Regions from separate parts of the Promicromonospora aerolata genome, predicted to be linked through region 2. Evidence: predicted binding sites of a transcription regulator. Region 2 holds the regulator's gene; each other region holds the start of a gene.
The links. Region 2 encodes LexA, which represses DNA repair genes until DNA is damaged. Its sites were predicted from a motif close to TCGAACANNTGTTCGA; they were not measured.
Positions count from the first base shown of each region.

Region 1 (5,343 bases), on a different contig from region 2:
CCAGGACGGTCGGGGGTGCCGCGAACGTGATGTTGCCGCCGCTCAGCTCCTGGAGGCGCCGCATGACCTTCAGCGACTCCTCGGGGCTGCTGGTCTCGCCGGAGAGCTCCGAACGACCCGCGGTGTAGGACGGCTTGTTCTCGGCGTAGAAGCTCGCCATGCGGGCCAGGCCTTCGGGGCCGCCGTCCCCGTAGGCGGCGTAGTAGTCGGTCAGGAGCTGGTGGTTCTCGGATGCCGTTGCCATGTTTCACTCTTCCTTGTTGCCGGGCAACTCCTGCTAGCCGGGTGGCTAAGCGAGTTAGCCGCACGGTCATCGTAGGAGCCGAGATGGTGAGCGTCAACGGGCACCTCGCTCGCCCGGTCGTGCACGGAGCGGGCGGTGATCCCGGCGATCTCGCGGGTGGTCCCCGTAGTGGCGAGCCGAGTCCTATTCGTCGGTGGGCCCGAAGGGGCGATTGGCACGTTGACGAGCACGTGGCGGTCAGAACGGTGGTTCGTCGGGTAAGTGGCGCGCCAGTTCTGCTGTGGCCGGCGAGCCCTGGGCGGACGTTCTGCCAGCCTCGGTCTCGGCACCAGCCCTGGCGTCGGCCCCGGGGCGCCCGAGGCGCGTCCGGATGTCGTCGGTCAGGCTGGTGATGTCGTTGCTGACGCGTCCGGTCAGGTCGGATCGGGGCGCCGTGGCCCCGACAGCCGGCGCGGGAAGCCGGGCGAGCCCCGTGGTCCCGGGCGTGTCCGTCGGATCGGTGATCGTGGGTGGGCGGGTGTAGAGGTGCCCGGTGGGTGCGGTCCACGTCGTGACGCCGGTCGCGGGGTCACGCACGGGGGTCCAGCCGTGGTGGGTCTTGGCCAGGTGATGTGCCCGGCAGAGGGGCTGGAGGTTCTGAGCGCGCGTCTGTCCGGGGGCGCCGAATGGTCGGGTGGCCGGGTCGAGACCGTGGTCGAAGGGGACGATGTGATCCAGGTCGGCCCAGCGGCCATGTCGGTCGCACTGCGGGAAGCTGCACGTCTCGTCGCGGGCGATCACAGCTTGACGGAGGACCTTGCCGGGCTGGTACGTGGTGGTCGAGTAGTCGGTCAGGATCCCGCTGACCGGGTCGGTGACCAGCCGCTGCCAGGTGGCGTCGGTAGCGATCTGCGCGGCCAGGCCGGCCGGGATCGGCCCGTAGGCGTCCAGCTGTCCGGGGGTCTCGTCGAGACCCAGGAGCATGCTGGCCGGGACCGTGACGCGGATCTGTGGCTTGACCGGGATCACCCGCACGCCTGCTCCGTCGCAGGTGCACCCACCACAGGTGCATCCCGACGCGGGCACTGTCGTGCGAGGCGGTAGCGAACCCTCTCGGTCCGGAGTGGTGCCGTGCCCGGTCGTATCAGCCGGCGCCGGGCCGCACGGGGCCTGGGGCGGGACGACGAGGCGGCCGGTCGTGATCGCCACCAGAGCATCGGCGCGTGCCTGGGCCAGGGTCCGGGTGGCCCCGGGCGCACGGCGGAGGGCGTGGGCGGCCTGCTCGATCGCGTCCCAGACCGCTGCGGCATCGGTCGCCGGGAGGTTCGCGCTGAGCCACGCCATCGCATTGTCCGCCGGGTCCAGGAACACCGCACGGCGTCTCATCGCCTGCTTGGTCACCTCCGCCGTACCGTGCAGACGGTTGGCGAACTGGTTCATCTTGTCCCGCAGCCACCGACGGGTGCGGTCGGGTGCCTGCGGCAGGTACCGCGTGATCGCCTCCTCGCGCTCCTCGGTGCTCAACGGGTTCCCGCTGCGCAGCAGGATGTCGGCCTTCGCGGTATCGATCACCGCATCGTGCAGGGCGGTCAGGACCTGCGGGTGCTCGGCCAGACCCGCGCCCCGGGCAAGGTGCCTGTTCGCCTCGCCCTGGGGCACCCGGAGACGCGCGCTGATCTCCGCAGCGGCCGCGTTGTGCTCCTCGGTCCACGTCCTGCGCCGGGCGATCTCACCGAGCGCTCGTGACTGCATGGCCGTCGCCCAGGAGACCACCTCCTGCCACCGCGCCGCCACGTCCAGCAGTGCCTCGTCCTGCAGGACGGCCACCTCCAGGCCGGCCAGCACCTCCACGAGCCCGGCGCCGACCACCGGACCCTCCAGCCCCGCCCCGGACGTCACCGCGCCGCGTTCGGCCCGAGCCCCGTCGGCCCTGGCGGCGCCGCCGGCATCGGCGACACCGGCAGGCGTCGGCGCGGCGCTCGCGGCCGGGCCGTGCCCGCGCCACGTCACGGTCGCCGAGGGTAGGGCGCCTTTACCGTCCAGACGGACCCCGTCCCAGCTCCAGGTGGACGGCAAGGACGTCACCGATGCCGGCTCTCGACCGGGTCCCGGGCCGTGCTGCGGGATGGGGGTCGAGTGCAGGACGCGGGCCAGCGACCGTTCGACCGCAGTGTGGAGGTGACCGTTCCGGTCGGTGTCCACGTTCATCGGTACGCCCCCTCTCCTCCAGGCCACTCTCAGCCGCTAGTCCAACCAAATACGTCATGACATAGAACGTATGTGCGATCAAAGAGATCCGCATCCCCAGATCCAAAGATGTGGATAACCCGCGGGCTCCGTCAGAGCGGCGCGCCGCCGCCCGACTCCGAGGCACCGAACCTCGAACGCACCCCGACCCTAGCCATGCCCTCCGACACCCGACGGCCCGCAGCGCCCCGCCCTCACCCTCGCCCCACCCCGCCGCCGCCCCGGCGACCGCTGCTAGCATCCCGTCCGTGACTCCCCACCGTTCCGTCCTGCCGCCCCCGGTCGTCTGACCGGAGCGGCACCACGACCGGCCCGCGCGGGCCGGCGCCGGGGTGTGCTCCACGACGATTCCCCGTCCCACGAAACGGGCCGGCGCGTCCCGTGCCGGCCAGGAGCACACATGTCATCCACGCGAACCGGGCTGTTCTCCGTGTGCCTTGCCGGGATCCTCTGGGGCACCGGCGGCCTCGCCCTCGAGATCCTTCGTGACCACTCGTCGATGTCCGTCCTCACGGTCAGCGCGTACCGCATGCTCATTGCCGCGATCGCGCTGGTCGCTGCGTCCCTCGTCCTGCGGCGAGGGGCGCAGCTCGTCGCGCTGGCGCGGGCGCACCCCGGGCGGGCGGCCGCCGTCGGGCTCGGGACCGGGGTATATCAGGCCCTCTATTTCGGGTCCGTGGCCACGGCCGGGGTCACCGTCGCCACCGTCGTCAGCCTGGGGCTGGCGCCGGTCATCCTCGCGGTCGTCGACCTCGTCCGGGCCCGACGCCGGACGGCCGCCCGCGGCACCGTCCGCCTGACCGTGGTCGTCGGCGCCGCCCTGTCGGGTCTCGTGCTGGTCAGTGCGGCGTCAGGTGCGAGCGCCGTCGGCCCGCGGCCCGTGCTCGGCCTCGTGCTGGCCGTCGCCTCCGGCTCCGTGTACGCGGCGACGACGGCGCTCGGCGGCACCCTGCTGGCGTCGGACGGCGTGGACCCGCTCGCCCTGACGACCGTGGCGACGACGGCGGGCGCCGTCGGACTCGTCCCGGTGGCGTTGTGGGGTGGGGGTCCGTTCGTCACGAGCGACCCGACGACGCTCGTCACCCTCGCCTACCTCGGGATCTTCACGATGGCGCTGGCGTACGGGCTGTTCTACGCGGGGCTGCGCACGACGCGCAGCGGTGCGGCGGTGGTGGCGACCCTGCTGGAACCGGTGACGGCAGCGATCGCGGCCGCCGTCGTGCTGGGGGAGCGGCTCGGCGTGACGGGGATCGTCGGGTCCGTACTGATCCTGGCCGCCGTGGCGGGGCTGGACGAATAGCCGGCAGTGCGGCAGCAGCACTGCCCGGCAGCGCTGCCGGCCGCCTCAGGCGTAGGACCAGCGTCCGTCCTGGTGCGGCCCCGGCCGCGCCGGGACGGGGGCGCCGCGTTCGACGGCGGCCACCTGGCCGGTGTTGTACTGGTCGGCGATGTACTGGCTGAACTGGCCCGAGTCGGCGGTGTGCGCGTTGTCCACGTAGTCGTACCGGTTGCGCCCGCCGGATGCCTCGTAGCCGCCTGCCGGAAGGGAGGCGGACGGCTCGGCCGGTGCGGCGGTGTAGGCACCGGTGCCGTAGCCCTGCGGCTGGCCGGAGCCGTAGTCCAGCTCCGAGCCCGCCGGGTACCGGGTCTCGTAGCCGGCCTGCTGGTACGCCGCCCGCGCCGGCGCCGTGCTCTCGTGCAGCCCGCCCGCGTACCCGGGCTCCGGCGTGGGCCGGTACGCCGGGTAGGCGCCGGTGTCGACGCGCTGCGCGGTCGGCTCCCACCGGTCGGTCTGCGGGTTGGGCGCGTCGAACGACGGGACACCCTGGCCGGCGACGTTCTGACCGCCCGCGCTCGGCGCCCCGGCGAGCTGCTGGGCGGCGAACAGGGCGGATGCGCCGGCGTCGGGCTGCACGCCGTTCAGCTCGCCGTGGATGCGCCCGGCGAGGTTCGCGGCGATGGCGAAGCGCAGCGGCGCGAGCGAGTCCACGGACATCGTGCCGGTGACCGCGGGAGGAGGCAGGAAGGCGAAGACCTCGTCGTCGTCGAGGCGCAGGCCCTGGCCGAGTGCGGTGCTCAGCGTCTCCTCGAGGAGGTACTCCGCGCGCCCGTCGGGGCGCTCGAGCTCGGCGAACATGTCGTCCATGGAGCCCCAGAGCCGCTCGAGCGTGCCCTCGACCGTGTCGAGGAACCACCAGCCGTCGGCGGACTCCAGAAACATGTCGCCGAAGCAGGACGCGAAGCGGGGGGTCTTGTCACCGGTCCCGATCCACGACCAGGACGACAGCGCGAACGCGAACTCGTAGGCGTCAGGTGCGAATTCTCGGATCAGGTGCACCTTGCGAATGTTGCCATGCTCACACTCCGAGCAAAAGAGGCGTACTGGACACGTAACGATTCGGCCGGGGTGAAATGGTCAAGTGTTTTCTTGCCGGAAACACGTGGCGGCCGCTCCGGGACGCCGTTACCGTCCCGCCATGGAGAGCAGCAGGCACGACGACGGCGGCAGCCGGGAGCGCACGCGGGACCCGGCAAGCCCCCGCACGGCCGGTCCGCACACCACCGAACAGCGCCTGGTCGACGACCGGGTCCAGGAGTACTACGCCGGACGGACCGGCTGGGACGAGCACTCCCGGCTCACCGCCGGCACCGCGCAGGGTCCCGTGGAGCACATCAGGACCCAGGAGCTGGTGCGGCAGCGGCTCGCGCCGGGCGCCCGGGTGCTCGACGTCGGTGGCGCCACCGGCGCGCACGCCGCGCCGCTGGCCGCCGACGGGTACGACGTGCTGCTCGTCGACCCGGTCCCCGCCCAGGTCGCGCGCGCCGCGGCGCACGGGACGTTCGAGGCGCGCGTCGGCGACGCACGGGATCTG
Region 1 is NZ_JBHUHF010000002.1:6,527-11,869, forward strand. Features, by position in the region: gene ACFSL2_RS26765 (nuclear transport factor 2 family protein) at 1-244, opposite strand, end outside; gene ACFSL2_RS26770 (HNH endonuclease signature motif containing protein) at 482-2,233, opposite strand; gene ACFSL2_RS26775 (DMT family transporter) at 2,871-3,770, shown strand; gene ACFSL2_RS26780 (hypothetical protein) at 3,816-4,808, opposite strand; gene ACFSL2_RS26785 (class I SAM-dependent methyltransferase) at 4,948-5,343, shown strand, end outside.
Region 1: a site for LexA is predicted at 2,494-2,509, ahead of ACFSL2_RS26770 (HNH endonuclease signature motif containing protein). Genes of this name have one in related genera too.

Region 2 (5,343 bases):
TGTTCTCGTCCCGGCGCGCCGCGAACGCGGCGGCGGAGGCGATGCGTGAGCGGCTGGACTTCCCGATCCTGGCGCAGGGCGACGACCAGCTACCCACGCTGGTGCGCCAGTTCGCGGACGACCCGACCGCCTGCCTGTTCGGCACCCTGTCCCTGTGGCAGGGCGTCGACGTGCCGGGGCCGTCGTGCCAGCTCGTGCTCATCGACCGCATTCCGTTCCCGCGGCCGGACGATCCGGTCAAGGCCGCACGCGCCAGGGCCGTCGAGCAGGCGGGCGGCAACGGGTTCATGGCGGTATCGGCGCAGCATGCCGCCCTGCTGCTCGCGCAGGGCGCCGGACGCCTCGTGCGGAGCATGGACGACCGCGGAGTCGTGGCGGTCCTCGACCCCCGGCTCGCGACCGCACGGTACGCGTCGTTCCTCACCCGGTCGATGCCCGGGTTCTGGCCCACGACCGACTCCGCGCTGGTCCGCGCCGCGCTGGCGCGGCTCGACACCTAGCCTGGGGACATGACAGCCCCGTCGGACGTCCAGGGCGCGCAGCCGTCCGGCTCACGCACCACCAAGCTGGCGGTGGTGGGAGCCGGGGCGGTCGGCTCGACCCTCGCTTTCGCCGCGCTCACCCGGGGTTCGGCTCGCACCATCGCCCTGCACGACGTGAACCGGGCCAAGGTGGAGGCCGAGGTGCTCGACCTGCAGCACGGTCTGATGTTCACGTCCCAGGCACAGGTGGTCGGCTCGGACGACGTGGGCGTCTGCGCGGGGGCGGACGTCGTGGTCGTGACCGCCGGCGCGAAGCAGAAGCCCGGGCAGACCCGGATCGACCTCGCGGAGGCGACCATCGGACTGATGCACCAGATCCTGCCCGGACTGGTGGAGGTCGCCCCGGACGCGACGTACCTGATGGTGACCAACCCCGTGGACGTGGTGACCTACGCGGCGCTCAAGATCTCCGGCCTGCCCCGGCAGCAGCTGTTCGGCAGCGGTACCGTCCTGGACTCGTCGCGGCTGCGCGTGGTGCTCGCCGACCGGTGCGGCGTAGCCGTCGGGAACGTGCACGCGTACATCGCCGGGGAGCACGGCGACTCGGAGATCGCACTCTGGAGCTCCGCCACGATCGGTGGCGTGCCGCTGCTGGACTGGGTGCCGCTGGGCGGACACCCGCCGATCGATGCCGCCGTACGCTCGGAGGTGCACCACGAGGTGGTCGATTCCGCGTACCGGATCATCGCGGGCAAGGGGGCGACCAACTACGCCGTCGGTCTGGCCGGTGCCCGCATCGTCGAGGCCGTCCTCAACGACGAGCGCCGGATCATGCCCGTGTCCTCGCTGTTGGACGACTACCACGGCATCAGCGACGTGTGCCTGTCCGTGCCGTCGCTCGTCGACCGTCGCGGCGTCACGGACTCCGTACGGGTCCCGATGTCCGACGACGAGCTGACGGGGCTGCGTGCCTCGGCGGCCGGCGTGCGGGCGGTCCAGAAGCGGTTCGGTTTCTGAGCGACGGCCTCGGCCGCCGAGCGACGCAAGAGGTCCCGACTGCTCCGACCGGCGGGCCGTTCCGCTGGTCGGAGCTGTCGGGACCTCTCTGTCGTGAAGCCCTACAGGCTGCGCAGGACGGCCACCACGCGGCCCAGGATCTGTGCCTCATCACCCGGGATCGGCTCGTAGGCCGGGTTCTGCGGCAGCAGGAGCACGTGGCCGTCCGCCTGCTTGAACGTCTTCACCGTGGCCTCGCCGTCGATCATCGCCGCGACGATCTCGCCCTGCTCGGCGACGTTCTGCCGCCGCACCACTACCCAGTCCCCGTCGCAGATCGCGGCGTCGACCATCGAGTCGCCCGCGACCTTGAGGAGGAACAGCTCACCGTCACCGACCAGCTGGCGGGGGAGCGGGAAGACGTCCTCGACGACCTGCTCCGCCAGGATCGGGCCACCGGCGGCGATCCGACCGACCAGCGGAACGTACGACGGCGGCGGGGTGCTGGCGTCGTCGGGCACCGAGCTGCCCCAGTGGACCTGGCCGCTGCGCCGCGGCTCGGGCCAGTGGATCTCGCCGCGTGTCGGCTTGTCGACCTGCTCGGCCAGGGGCTCCACGAGCTCCATCGCGCGCGGCCGGTTCGGGTCGCGGCGCAGGAAGCCCTTCTTCTCGAGCATCTGGAGCTGGTGCTTGACGCTCGACGGGCTGGCCAGCCCGACGGCCTCGCCGATCTCACGCATCGACGGCGGGTAGCCCCGCGTCTCGAACGACTGCCGGATCGTGTCCAGCACGAGGCGCTGCCGTTCGGTGAGGCGGTCTGTCGGCGAGATCGTGTGCACGTCAGCGACCGCCTTGTCGCTTGGCGCGTCCAGCGTGGCGACGCCAGGGAGTGTCATGTCGACAGCTGGTGCCGTGTCGACGGCTCTCGTGTCGCTGGTCCCGTCCCGTCCCGTCATGCCCGTGCCCCTCCCGTTCCGACAAATGTTCTCCCTACGTCACCCACTCTAGATCACAAACTCGCTCGGCTCAAACGAATGTTCGAGCGTGTCTCGACATCGGCGGTGTCCCGTGCTACACAATGGTACGGGCGTTCGACGAACGCTTGTATGAACGACAAGAGCTCAGTCACTCTTCGAGGAGGGGCCATGGGGGACGTGATCCCGCTGCGGCAGTACACCCCGGCGTATGGGCAGAGGTATGCACCGGCGTACGGCCGGTCGTACGCACCGGCGTCCGGGCCGACCGCGGTGCCGACGTTCTCGCCGGCCCGGTCGCGCACGGTGGCCGACCGGCTCGGGCTGGCCGGCCTGCGGCTCACCCGACGTGGCCGGGTGGCGCTCGTGCTGCTGGCCATGCTCCTGCTCGCGCCGATGGTGACCTGGGGTGCGACGGCGGTCGCCAGCGCACCGGGTGAACCGACGGAGGTCCGGGTGCACGCCGTGCAGCCGGGGGAGTCGCTCTGGGGCTTCGCCCAGGAGATCGCGGAGCCCGGCGAGGATGTCCGGCACGCCGTCGCGCGGCTCCAGGAGCTGAACCAGATGTCCTCGGGTGCGCTACGGGTCGGGGAGCTGCTGCTCCTTCCCAAGGAGTGACCAGGGGCGTCGAATCATCGTCAAATGGTGTGGCGATGTTGCATGGGGGTGGTTTGCCCGCTTACCGTCGGGACGCGACCGGAGGCCTCCGGTCGGTGGACGACCCCGCAGGAGTGAGCATGCACTGCCCGTTCTGTCGCCACGCCGACTCGCGCGTGGTGGACTCGCGGACCGCCGACGACGGCCTGTCGATCCGGCGCCGCCGGCAGTGCCCCAACTGCAACCGACGGTTCACCACCGTGGAGACCGCCAGCCTGTCCGTGGTCAAGCGTTCCGGGGCCACCGAGCCCTTCAGTCGTGACAAGGTCGCCGCGGGCGTGCGCAAGGCATGCCAGGGACGTCCCGTCAGTGACGACGACCTGGCGATCCTGGCCCAACGCGTCGAGGAGACCCTGCGGAGCAACGGCAGCGCGGAGATCGACGCCTACGAGGTAGGGCTCGCGATCCTGGGCCCGCTCCGTGAGCTCGACGAGGTGGCCTACCTCCGGTTCGCCAGCGTCTACCAGTCGTTCGACTCGCTCGAGGACTTCGAGAGCGCCATCACCTCGCTCCGTGCCGAGCGCGCGGAGCGGGCCGCCGCCCAGCAGGCCTGAGGCAGGCCGTCACGCGGCTCTCCCCCCGGCCCGGGCACCCGTGAAAAATGTTGGCACCCAGGTGTGCCGTGGTGCAGGCTGGGCGGACGACGGACCCGATCGAGGGACCCCCGGAACAAGAGGAGGTGATCGGTGTGACGGACGAGAAGCCCAATGCCGAGGAGGCAGAGGTCGAGACCCAGGGCGCTGAGGAGCCCAAGGTCGCGACGGCGCCGAGCAAGGACGCGAAGGCACGGTTCAAGGAGGCGCTGGACCGCAAGAACGCGGCACAGCACCGGACCGCCGCCGGCGACGTGAACACCGGTGCGGTACACGGTTCGGAGACGACCGGTCCCGTGCAGAAGATGTTCCGCCGCAAGTCCGGCTGATCCTCGGTGGTGGAGGCCGCTGACCTGGTGAACGACCAGATCAGCGGCCTTCGTCGTACCTCATGTCGCACCGGGAGGAAGCTGGTGTGATGAGAACGTCACGATGAGGGCACGGGAGAACACGCAGGTCACCGCCGGACCAGCCGGCGTCCGAGGTCTTCCCGCAGGTGGACCTCTAGGAACACGCGCAGGTACTGCTCGTTCGCGAGCTGGTCGAAGGCGGCGACCAGCGCCGGGTCGGGCGTGTCGGTCAGGTGGACGATGCGCCAGAGGTTGAGCGGGGCCTCCTCGTTCCCGCCGACGGAGTGCTCGACGTGGAAGAGCGGTTGCCCGGCGCCGGCCGTCAGGAGGCGGCCGTCGGGTGCGCGAAAGCTGTTGGTGCCGAGGAAGAACGCACGCCGGTTCTCGTGATCGAGGCGGACGTGCTCGATCACCGTCGCGTAGCGCTCCGGGTCGGTCCACAGCCGCTGATCCGAGACGCGGGTAAAGTCCTCGAGCTCGCCATGGTGCACGCTTTCGAACGTATCGGCGCTGCCCGGGCGCACGACCGTCGGGATGTACTTGTCCGGCGCCGTGGCCTTGCGTCTTTCCATGTCCCACAGCTGCGAGCCGGTATACCTGAATGGTGGCCGGACGTCGTACCGGTCGCGCAGCACGTCGTTCACCGCCACCGGTGGCAGCTCTACCGACGTGGTGCCAGGGGCGTCCCAGGCCTGCTCGAAGATTGCTGCGTGGTCAAGCCTCATCCTTGCTCCTGACTCTGAGTGCTGAAAGTTTCGTCGATGTGCTCATGCCTGAAGGCGACGCGACACCGTGATCGTGGACAACCCCCACACCAGCCATCCGCCGTAGACGAGCAGGCCCACGAGCTCGTCCCCCGGGCCGAGCCGACCGGCGAAGAAGTCGGTCCAGGTGGTCCACAAGCCCGACGCTCCGATCGAGGTGAGGACCATGCCACCGAGGAGCGCCGCCGGTCGTGCCCAGCGTGGGGCGGGCCGGTCCCACCAGCGCAGCGCGACCGCCAGTGCAGGAACAGCCGCGATGCTGAGCGCGATCGTGACCACGAAGGTGGCGTCGACGACGCCCACCGCGCCGGGCGGTGCCGCCCAGGAGCTGCCGAGGGCCCAGGAGACCTTGAGTGCCGGATACACCAGGGATCACCGGCGAGGACGAACCACGCCGGGCTCATCCGCGCCACGGAGTCGTAGGGCTGGTGGACCATTGCCAGCACGCCGGCGGCCAGGCAGGCCACCAGGGACGATGGCGCCAGCCACCGGGTGGCGAGGTCGAGGCGACGGTGAGGTCCGGTGCG
Region 2 is NZ_JBHUHF010000001.1:1,767,290-1,772,632, reverse strand. Features, by position in the region: gene ACFSL2_RS08045 (ATP-dependent DNA helicase) at 1-500, shown strand, start outside; gene ACFSL2_RS08040 (L-lactate dehydrogenase) at 510-1,499, shown strand; gene lexA (transcriptional repressor LexA) at 1,601-2,374, opposite strand; gene ACFSL2_RS08030 (LysM peptidoglycan-binding domain-containing protein) at 2,624-3,070, shown strand; gene nrdR (transcriptional regulator NrdR) at 3,190-3,663, shown strand; gene ACFSL2_RS08020 (DUF5302 domain-containing protein) at 3,798-4,031, shown strand; gene ACFSL2_RS08015 (hypothetical protein) at 4,160-4,777, opposite strand; gene ACFSL2_RS08010 (hypothetical protein) at 4,820-5,182, opposite strand.

Region 3 (5,343 bases), 1.6 Mb from region 2:
GGCGAACAGGCGAAGCCGGAGTCGATGATGTCGGTGCGCACCAGTGCGCTGGCGATCAACGCGCAGTCCCACGGGTCGACGTTCGACGGCATCGACGTCGGGACCAAGACCGACGACGCCGAGACCGCCTGGCGCAGTGGCACGGTCACGATCGACGACTCCGCATCGGACGACTTCCGTGCGGTGTTCGCGACGTTCGGGATGATCAACAGCTACATCACGAGCACCGAGGTTGCTGCGTCCGATTTCGAGTCGGGGATCAAGAGCTCGATCACCCAGCTGGACGTGGACTCCGACGTCAAGAAGGACTGGTTCGTCACCGACGCCTACGGCGATCCGGACGGCTTCGGTGAGGGCGAGGACCCCACGCAGCATCCGGTGATCGCCACCGGCGGTATGGAAGGGCTGTCCTCGGACAACCCGGGCGGCGCCACGAAGACCTTCACCACGTCGACCACGGCGCGCGGCTGCGGCTTCACCGTGGTCCAGGAGGAGGCTCCTGCGTCGTGCAACCTGTCTCCCCTGGCGGCGTACAACTACCTCAACACCGGCTTCGGTGCCGACTCACTGACGATGTACTCCTCGAACAACGCCACCAGCGGGTTCACCCGGGAGAACCACATGGCCGTCAGCCAGGTGGGGACGGGGCCAGCGAAGTTCATGTACTGGCACAACGCCGCGACGGTCCTGGGCTGCATCGTCCTGCTGGGCTTCTGGTACGCGATCGGCATGCTGGCCGGTGCGGTCAAGCGGACGTTCAGCCTCGTGGCGGCGGTCCCCTTCGCCACCCTCGGCGCACTCCAGGCGATCAGCAAGGTCATCGTGTACTCCGCGGCGCTGATCCTCGAGGTCGTCGTCACGCTGTTCCTCTACCAGTTCGTCTCGGAGTTCCTGATCTCGGTCCCGGGCATCATGGCCGGGCCGGTATCGAGCTTCATGACTCCGAACGGGCTGCTGGGCAGCCCTGCTCTGGGCGGGATCGTCGTGGTGGTCCTCACCCTGATCTCCTCGCTGGTGATCATGGGCGTCACCTTCGCACTGCTGCGGGTGCGCAAGTCGGTGCTCCAGGCGATGGACGAGGTGGTCACCAAGCTCGTCGACAAGTTCCTCGACACGAACACCTCACCGAGACCGGACCAGGGCGGGATGCTGCCGGCCCTGGCCAGCGGCATCGGCGCGGGCGCCGGAATGGCCGCGGGCCACAAGCTCGCCTCCGGGTTCGGCAGCAAGACGGGCGGGCCGACGTCTCCGAACCTGGGCGGCAAGCCCCGCACCGGGGCGGCGTCCACGAACGCCGGCGGCACCAACGGGGCACCGGAGGCTCTGCGCGCGGGCAACCAGAAGCTGGCCCTCGAGGGCGGCACCGGGGCACCTCACGGGCCGGATGACCCGAACGGCCCGTCGCCCGACGACGGTCCCGACGGCGCAGGCTCGGGCGGGGACGTCCCGGGACAGCCGGGCGGCAGTGGACCGGCGGGTGCCCAGGGGGCATCCGGTCAGGACGACGGGCCGGACCGCAACGGTGGACGCCTGCAGCTGACCAGCGGCTCGGCGGGCAGCTCGCACTCGGCCAAGGAGGCGGCACAGGGCCTGAGCAACCAGGGCGGCCTGTCGAGTCTCGGGTACAGCTCGGGCAACGGTGTCGCCGAGGACCGGAGTCGGGGTCGCACCGACAGCCCGGCTCCGACGAGCGGAGGTCGCAAGGGGACCGCGCGTCATGCAGCGTCCACGCAGCTCGGTACCGATACGCATCCCCCTTCGCAGAGCACGGACGGTCACAGGACCCCGCAGCGCTTCAGCGCTGGTGACGCTGGTCCGGCACCGAAGACGAAGCGCGCTCCGGGCACCCCGAGCGGGCCGGGCACGCCCCGTACGCAAGGTGTTCCGGGCACGCCGTCAACACGGACCACGCAGGCTCACCTGGTGCCGAGGCGGATCGACTCCGGCAAGCCGGGTGTTCCGCGGCAGAATTCGGTCGGTCCGCGACCGGCCGGAGCGCAACATCCGCAGGCTCCGGCCCAGTCGGACGCAGCACGTCAACCGTCCCCGCAACGCTCCAGCAGCAGTGGCACGGAAGGTACAGAGACTCCGGTTCGCCTGCAGGCTCCGGCCCGGCGTTCACAAGAATCGGCCCAACCCTCGATTCCCGTTCCGGCCGCACCTCCGAAGCAGCCGGTCCGGGGCCGCCAACCCCCGCTCCGGCCCGTGTCGAAGGTAGCTACGGCGCCGGACTCCGGCCAGGACCATGTGCAAGTCCCGACGCCACCGCGAAAGGTCGGGGAGCATGCTCAGCCGGGCTCGGAGACCCCGGGGCCGGAGCGGAAGCGCGCGAACGGGCGCGGGCGCGACAAGCAGCGGAGGTCGAAGGATTGACCGGCTGTGGCGACCCTGATTGTCGTCACGACTGGCCAAGATTCAGAGTACACAGAACCCCGCGGGCATCACGTCCGCGGGGTTCTGTCTTCTCGAGATCGGGGATGTTCCGACTCAGAGCATCGGCGCGCTGCACAATTCTTCGTACGTCGCCAGCATCTCGGCCACCTTCGGATCGCTCCTGGGGAAGAACTCGCGCGTCGGGTCGTTCCCGTTCGTCAGGTCGATCCGGCCGTTACCCCCGTGCGCCAGCATGCCGGTGACACCGGAGTCGTCGTCCCAGGCGACCTCCAGGTCTGACACCGTGCCTGACTTCGTGGTCACGATTTCCTGACAGGTGGCGACACGGAACGTGACCGTCGTGCCACTGATGGCCAGTTCGGCAACCTCGTACTCGGACGAGACGCCGACATAGGTTCCGTCCTCGATCGAAGTCGAACCATCCGTGGCAGAGCCTGAACCGGCATCCCCCGTACCAGCGCAGCCCTCCTCGTGATCGGCACGGACCGCATTCCCCGCGTCGGAACCCTCGCGGGCGAAGGTCTCCCAGCCGCTGATGTCGATCGCGTTCTCGGTGATCGTGACCTCGCTGCTGTTCTCGAACCGGCCGGGCTCCGTCCACGCGATCGCGGTCTGACCCTCGTTGAGCTCGCCGACGCTCCTCTCGGCGTCGTCGAGGTCGCCGTCGCAGTGGATCTCCGTGTACGTCACCGAGCTGCCCTCGACGACGAGGCTGAGCAGATCATCGCTCTTCGTGCTGAGGTACTCGCCGTCCGCACCGGAACCACCGCCTCCACAGGACGCGAGCAGCAGGACTATCCCCGCCAGCCCGGCGGTGGTCGCGGCGATCCTAGGACGCGTCGCGGGGCCGTCTGCAAGGTTCTCGAACATGCGTCGCATTTCCACTCCTGTGCCAGGTTTCTCAACCAGGATGGCAGATCCATTTCTCATATGCACCAACCACAGACGCATTCATCGACGCTGCCGCCTCGGAACGACACCCCCGTCGCTCGCTGACCAGCATCGTTGTCCCCGCTCGACGTTCCCGACATACACTCGAACGCATGTACTACCATCGACCGTTCCGGGAAGCGTGATGTACGCCCTGTCGCCACGCCCAGCCTGCAGCGCCATCCTCAGCCCCACCAGCACCAACGCGCTGCGGGTCGCGCCGGTCTCCGTCGCCGCGGGGTTCCCCTCCCCCGCGCAGGACTACTACGACGGGGCGATCGATCTGACCGAGATGCTCGTGCACGACCACGCGGCAACGTTCATCGTGCGAGCTGCGGGCGACTCGATGACCGAGGCCGGCATCAGCCACGGCGACGAGCTCCTCGTCGACCGGTCCAAGACACCCCAGGACGGCGACGTCGTCGTCGCCGTCCTGGACGGCGAGCTCACCGTCAAACGCCTCGAGGTCAGCCCGCGCGGCGTGGTGCTGCGGGCCGAGAACGCGAACCACCCCGACATCACCGTGCCGGAGCTGTCCGACCTGCAGGTCTGGGGCGTAGTCACGTACTGCATCCACCACCTGCGGGGTCACCGGTGATCGCGCACGTCGACGTCAATAGCGCGTACGCCAGCTTCGAGCGGGTCTTCAACCCTGCCCTGGAGGCTGTGCCCCTGGTCGTGCTGTCCAACAACGACGGCATGGTCGTCGCGGCCTCCCGCGAGGCCAAGGCGCTCGGTCTCGACCTGGGCAAGCCCTGGTTCGAGCTACGGCCCACCGCCGCCCGGTCCGGCATCGTGGCCGTATCGAGCAACTACGAGCTCTACGGCGACATGTCCCGCCGCGTGATGGAAGTCCTCGAGCGCTTCACCCACGACCTGGACGTCTACTCGATCGACGAAGCTTTTCTCACCGTCGACCGGCGCACCGCCGCCGATCCCGAGGCGATGACCCGGCTCGGGCACGACATCAAGAACACGATGCGCCGCCTGCTCGGCGTGCCGGTCTGCGTCGGGATCGCCGAGACCCGCACGCTGGCGAAGCTGGCCAACCGGGCTGCGAAGAAGATCGGCGACTTCGACGGGGTGTGCGTGTGGCCGGCCATCGACACTGGTTGGCGCGAGAGGTTGATGCGGGCGCTGCCGGTCTCCGAGGTCTGGGGCATCGCCTCGCGCCTGGAGCGACGGCTCGGCGGGCATGGCGTCCTGACGGTCTGGGACCTGGCCACCGTCGACCCGGCGCACATCCGCGCACTGTTCAACGTCGTCGTCATGCGCACCGCGCTGGAGCTGCGCGGTGTCGCGTGCATCGGGCCTGAGGAGGACCGAAACGGGAAGAAGCAGCAGATCATCGTGAGCCGCTCGTTCTCCGAGAAAGTCACCTCCGCCGTGACCATGCGCCAGGCGCTGAGCATCTACGCCCAGCAGGCCGCGACCCGCCTGGTCAAGCACTCCCAGGTCGCCCACACCCTGACCGCGTTCGCCGGCACCAGCCACTGGGCCCAGGACAGGCACCACCCGACGGTCGCGGTCCGTCTCGCGTTCCCGACCGCCGACCCCGTCGAACTGACCCGGGCGGCCCACCGCCTCCTGCCTCAGATCGTCGAGGGTGCCCGGTACGCGCGTGCCGGGCTGCTGCTCACCGACCTCACCCCCGCCGGCGCGCAGCTCCCCTTCGAGATGTTCCGCTCCCGACACGAGGACGCCGGGATCGCCACCCTCATCGACCGGGTGCAGAAGAAGACGGGCAAGGACTCCCTGGGGCTCGGCTACGGCGGATTCCGGCCCGGCCCGTCCTGGCAGATGAAACGCACCATGCTCACTCCACGGGCAACGACGAACTGGGCCGAGCTCACCACCGTTCGAGCGTGATCCGACTACGGTCCACATCGTGCGGCGAGCTCGTCGGCAGTCGCCAGCGAGACGCCGACCTACCCCGGTAGGTTGGCTATCGCCGCAGTGGCTCTGCATTTTCTGGGCGCGATCTGCGCAGTGCCGCGCTCACGCAGGCACGGGGCCGTC
Region 3 is NZ_JBHUHF010000001.1:194,232-199,574, reverse strand. Features, by position in the region: gene ACFSL2_RS00925 (hypothetical protein) at 1-2,373, shown strand, start outside; gene ACFSL2_RS00920 (hypothetical protein) at 2,488-3,273, opposite strand; gene ACFSL2_RS00915 (LexA family protein) at 3,470-3,922, shown strand; gene ACFSL2_RS00910 (Y-family DNA polymerase) at 3,919-5,193, shown strand.
Region 3: a site for LexA is predicted at 3,430-3,445, ahead of ACFSL2_RS00915 (LexA family protein). Genes of this name have one in related genera too.

Region 4 (5,343 bases), 720 kb from region 2:
CCCGCGTGCGCTCCCGGCTGCCGCCGTCGTCGTGCCTGCTGCTCTCCATGGCGGGACGGTAACGGCGTCCCGGAGCGGCCGCCACGTGTTTCCGGCAAGAAAACACTTGACCATTTCACCCCGGCCGAATCGTTACGTGTCCAGTACGCCTCTTTTGCTCGGAGTGTGAGCATGGCAACATTCGCAAGGTGCACCTGATCCGAGAATTCGCACCTGACGCCTACGAGTTCGCGCTGTCGTCCTGGTCGTGGATCGGGACCGGTGACAAGACCCCCCGCTTCGCGTCCTGCTTCGGCGACATGTTTCTGGAGTCCGCCGACGGCTGGTGGTTCCTCGACACGGTCGAGGGCACGCTCGAGCGGCTCTGGGGCTCCATGGACGACATGTTCGCCGAGCTCGAGCGCCCCGACGGGCGCGCGGAGTACCTCCTCGAGGAGACGCTGAGCACCGCACTCGGCCAGGGCCTGCGCCTCGACGACGACGAGGTCTTCGCCTTCCTGCCTCCTCCCGCGGTCACCGGCACGATGTCCGTGGACTCGCTCGCGCCGCTGCGCTTCGCCATCGCCGCGAACCTCGCCGGGCGCATCCACGGCGAGCTGAACGGCGTGCAGCCCGACGCCGGCGCATCCGCCCTGTTCGCCGCCCAGCAGCTCGCCGGGGCGCCGAGCGCGGGCGGTCAGAACGTCGCCGGCCAGGGTGTCCCGTCGTTCGACGCGCCCAACCCGCAGACCGACCGGTGGGAGCCGACCGCGCAGCGCGTCGACACCGGCGCCTACCCGGCGTACCGGCCCACGCCGGAGCCCGGGTACGCGGGCGGGCTGCACGAGAGCACGGCGCCGGCGCGGGCGGCGTACCAGCAGGCCGGCTACGAGACCCGGTACCCGGCGGGCTCGGAGCTGGACTACGGCTCCGGCCAGCCGCAGGGCTACGGCACCGGTGCCTACACCGCCGCACCGGCCGAGCCGTCCGCCTCCCTTCCGGCAGGCGGCTACGAGGCATCCGGCGGGCGCAACCGGTACGACTACGTGGACAACGCGCACACCGCCGACTCGGGCCAGTTCAGCCAGTACATCGCCGACCAGTACAACACCGGCCAGGTGGCCGCCGTCGAACGCGGCGCCCCCGTCCCGGCGCGGCCGGGGCCGCACCAGGACGGACGCTGGTCCTACGCCTGAGGCGGCCGGCAGCGCTGCCGGGCAGTGCTGCTGCCGCACTGCCGGCTATTCGTCCAGCCCCGCCACGGCGGCCAGGATCAGTACGGACCCGACGATCCCCGTCACGCCGAGCCGCTCCCCCAGCACGACGGCGGCCGCGATCGCTGCCGTCACCGGTTCCAGCAGGGTCGCCACCACCGCCGCACCGCTGCGCGTCGTGCGCAGCCCCGCGTAGAACAGCCCGTACGCCAGCGCCATCGTGAAGATCCCGAGGTAGGCGAGGGTGACGAGCGTCGTCGGGTCGCTCGTGACGAACGGACCCCCACCCCACAACGCCACCGGGACGAGTCCGACGGCGCCCGCCGTCGTCGCCACGGTCGTCAGGGCGAGCGGGTCCACGCCGTCCGACGCCAGCAGGGTGCCGCCGAGCGCCGTCGTCGCCGCGTACACGGAGCCGGAGGCGACGGCCAGCACGAGGCCGAGCACGGGCCGCGGGCCGACGGCGCTCGCACCTGACGCCGCACTGACCAGCACGAGACCCGACAGGGCGGCGCCGACGACCACGGTCAGGCGGACGGTGCCGCGGGCGGCCGTCCGGCGTCGGGCCCGGACGAGGTCGACGACCGCGAGGATGACCGGCGCCAGCCCCAGGCTGACGACGGTGGCGACGGTGACCCCGGCCGTGGCCACGGACCCGAAATAGAGGGCCTGATATACCCCGGTCCCGAGCCCGACGGCGGCCGCCCGCCCGGGGTGCGCCCGCGCCAGCGCGACGAGCTGCGCCCCTCGCCGCAGGACGAGGGACGCAGCGACCAGCGCGATCGCGGCAATGAGCATGCGGTACGCGCTGACCGTGAGGACGGACATCGACGAGTGGTCACGAAGGATCTCGAGGGCGAGGCCGCCGGTGCCCCAGAGGATCCCGGCAAGGCACACGGAGAACAGCCCGGTTCGCGTGGATGACATGTGTGCTCCTGGCCGGCACGGGACGCGCCGGCCCGTTTCGTGGGACGGGGAATCGTCGTGGAGCACACCCCGGCGCCGGCCCGCGCGGGCCGGTCGTGGTGCCGCTCCGGTCAGACGACCGGGGGCGGCAGGACGGAACGGTGGGGAGTCACGGACGGGATGCTAGCAGCGGTCGCCGGGGCGGCGGCGGGGTGGGGCGAGGGTGAGGGCGGGGCGCTGCGGGCCGTCGGGTGTCGGAGGGCATGGCTAGGGTCGGGGTGCGTTCGAGGTTCGGTGCCTCGGAGTCGGGCGGCGGCGCGCCGCTCTGACGGAGCCCGCGGGTTATCCACATCTTTGGATCTGGGGATGCGGATCTCTTTGATCGCACATACGTTCTATGTCATGACGTATTTGGTTGGACTAGCGGCTGAGAGTGGCCTGGAGGAGAGGGGGCGTACCGATGAACGTGGACACCGACCGGAACGGTCACCTCCACACTGCGGTCGAACGGTCGCTGGCCCGCGTCCTGCACTCGACCCCCATCCCGCAGCACGGCCCGGGACCCGGTCGAGAGCCGGCATCGGTGACGTCCTTGCCGTCCACCTGGAGCTGGGACGGGGTCCGTCTGGACGGTAAAGGCGCCCTACCCTCGGCGACCGTGACGTGGCGCGGGCACGGCCCGGCCGCGAGCGCCGCGCCGACGCCTGCCGGTGTCGCCGATGCCGGCGGCGCCGCCAGGGCCGACGGGGCTCGGGCCGAACGCGGCGCGGTGACGTCCGGGGCGGGGCTGGAGGGTCCGGTGGTCGGCGCCGGGCTCGTGGAGGTGCTGGCCGGCCTGGAGGTGGCCGTCCTGCAGGACGAGGCACTGCTGGACGTGGCGGCGCGGTGGCAGGAGGTGGTCTCCTGGGCGACGGCCATGCAGTCACGAGCGCTCGGTGAGATCGCCCGGCGCAGGACGTGGACCGAGGAGCACAACGCGGCCGCTGCGGAGATCAGCGCGCGTCTCCGGGTGCCCCAGGGCGAGGCGAACAGGCACCTTGCCCGGGGCGCGGGTCTGGCCGAGCACCCGCAGGTCCTGACCGCCCTGCACGATGCGGTGATCGATACCGCGAAGGCCGACATCCTGCTGCGCAGCGGGAACCCGTTGAGCACCGAGGAGCGCGAGGAGGCGATCACGCGGTACCTGCCGCAGGCACCCGACCGCACCCGTCGGTGGCTGCGGGACAAGATGAACCAGTTCGCCAACCGTCTGCACGGTACGGCGGAGGTGACCAAGCAGGCGATGAGACGCCGTGCGGTGTTCCTGGACCCGGCGGACAATGCGATGGCGTGGCTCAGCGCGAACCTCCCGGCGACCGATGCCGCAGCGGTCTGGGACGCGATCGAGCAGGCCGCCCACGCCCTCCGCCGTGCGCCCGGGGCCACCCGGACCCTGGCCCAGGCACGCGCCGATGCTCTGGTGGCGATCACGACCGGCCGCCTCGTCGTCCCGCCCCAGGCCCCGTGCGGCCCGGCGCCGGCTGATACGACCGGGCACGGCACCACTCCGGACCGAGAGGGTTCGCTACCGCCTCGCACGACAGTGCCCGCGTCGGGATGCACCTGTGGTGGGTGCACCTGCGACGGAGCAGGCGTGCGGGTGATCCCGGTCAAGCCACAGATCCGCGTCACGGTCCCGGCCAGCATGCTCCTGGGTCTCGACGAGACCCCCGGACAGCTGGACGCCTACGGGCCGATCCCGGCCGGCCTGGCCGCGCAGATCGCTACCGACGCCACCTGGCAGCGGCTGGTCACCGACCCGGTCAGCGGGATCCTGACCGACTACTCGACCACCACGTACCAGCCCGGCAAGGTCCTCCGTCAAGCTGTGATCGCCCGCGACGAGACGTGCAGCTTCCCGCAGTGCGACCGACATGGCCGCTGGGCCGACCTGGATCACATCGTCCCCTTCGACCACGGTCTCGACCCGGCCACCCGACCATTCGGCGCCCCCGGACAGACGCGCGCTCAGAACCTCCAGCCCCTCTGCCGGGCACATCACCTGGCCAAGACCCACCACGGCTGGACCCCCGTGCGTGACCCCGCGACCGGCGTCACGACGTGGACCGCACCCACCGGGCACCTCTACACCCGCCCACCCACGATCACCGATCCGACGGACACGCCCGGGACCACGGGGCTCGCCCGGCTTCCCGCGCCGGCTGTCGGGGCCACGGCGCCCCGATCCGACCTGACCGGACGCGTCAGCAACGACATCACCAGCCTGACCGACGACATCCGGACGCGCCTCGGGCGCCCCGGGGCCGACGCCAGGGCTGGTGCCGAGACCGAGGCTGGCAGAACGTCCGCCCAGGGCTCGCCGGCCACAGCAGAACTGGCGCGCCACTTACCCGACGAACCACCGTTCTGACCGCCACGTGCTCGTCAACGTGCCAATCGCCCCTTCGGGCCCACCGACGAATAGGACTCGGCTCGCCACTACGGGGACCACCCGCGAGATCGCCGGGATCACCGCCCGCTCCGTGCACGACCGGGCGAGCGAGGTGCCCGTTGACGCTCACCATCTCGGCTCCTACGATGACCGTGCGGCTAACTCGCTTAGCCACCCGGCTAGCAGGAGTTGCCCGGCAACAAGGAAGAGTGAAACATGGCAACGGCATCCGAGAACCACCAGCTCCTGACCGACTACTACGCCGCCTACGGGGACGGCGGCCCCGAAGGCCTGGCCCGCATGGCGAGCTTCTACGCCGAGAACAAGCCGTCCTACACCGCGGGTCGTTCGGAGCTCTCCGGCGAGACCAGCAGCCCCGAGGAGTCGCTGAAGGTCATGCGGCGCCTCCAGGAGCTGAGCGGCGGCAACATCACGTTCGCGGCACCCCCGACCGTCCTGGTCGCCGGTGACGCGGTCGTCGCTCTGCTCGTCCACGAGAAGCACGCACGGACCGACAAGCCCGAGCTGGTCGTGCCGAGGCTCTACGTCTACGAGATCGCCGACGGCAAGATCAGCCGGTCCTTCGGCTGGCAGCTCGAGTCACAGGCGTTCGACGAGTACTACCCCGCGGCGTAGGCCCCGACCCAGCACGTCAGACGTACGGGCCACGCCAGTGACCCGTACGTCTGACAGCGGAGCGGTCAGCCCGCCCCCGTCACGCCCGTCCGAGCTCCGCGACCCGCCGCAGCACCGACTCCGGTACCGGATCGGCCACGTAGTCCTCGGTGACGGGCTCGTCCGCGACCCGGCGCA
Region 4 is NZ_JBHUHF010000001.1:1,047,025-1,052,367, forward strand. Features, by position in the region: gene ACFSL2_RS04795 (class I SAM-dependent methyltransferase) at 1-49, opposite strand, end outside; gene ACFSL2_RS04800 (hypothetical protein) at 189-1,175, shown strand; gene ACFSL2_RS04805 (DMT family transporter) at 1,221-2,120, opposite strand; gene ACFSL2_RS04810 (HNH endonuclease signature motif containing protein) at 2,758-4,509, shown strand; gene ACFSL2_RS04815 (nuclear transport factor 2 family protein) at 4,747-5,166, shown strand; gene ACFSL2_RS04820 (pyridoxamine 5'-phosphate oxidase family protein) at 5,246-5,343, opposite strand, start outside.
Region 4: a site for LexA is predicted at 2,482-2,497, ahead of ACFSL2_RS04810 (HNH endonuclease signature motif containing protein). Genes of this name have one in related genera too.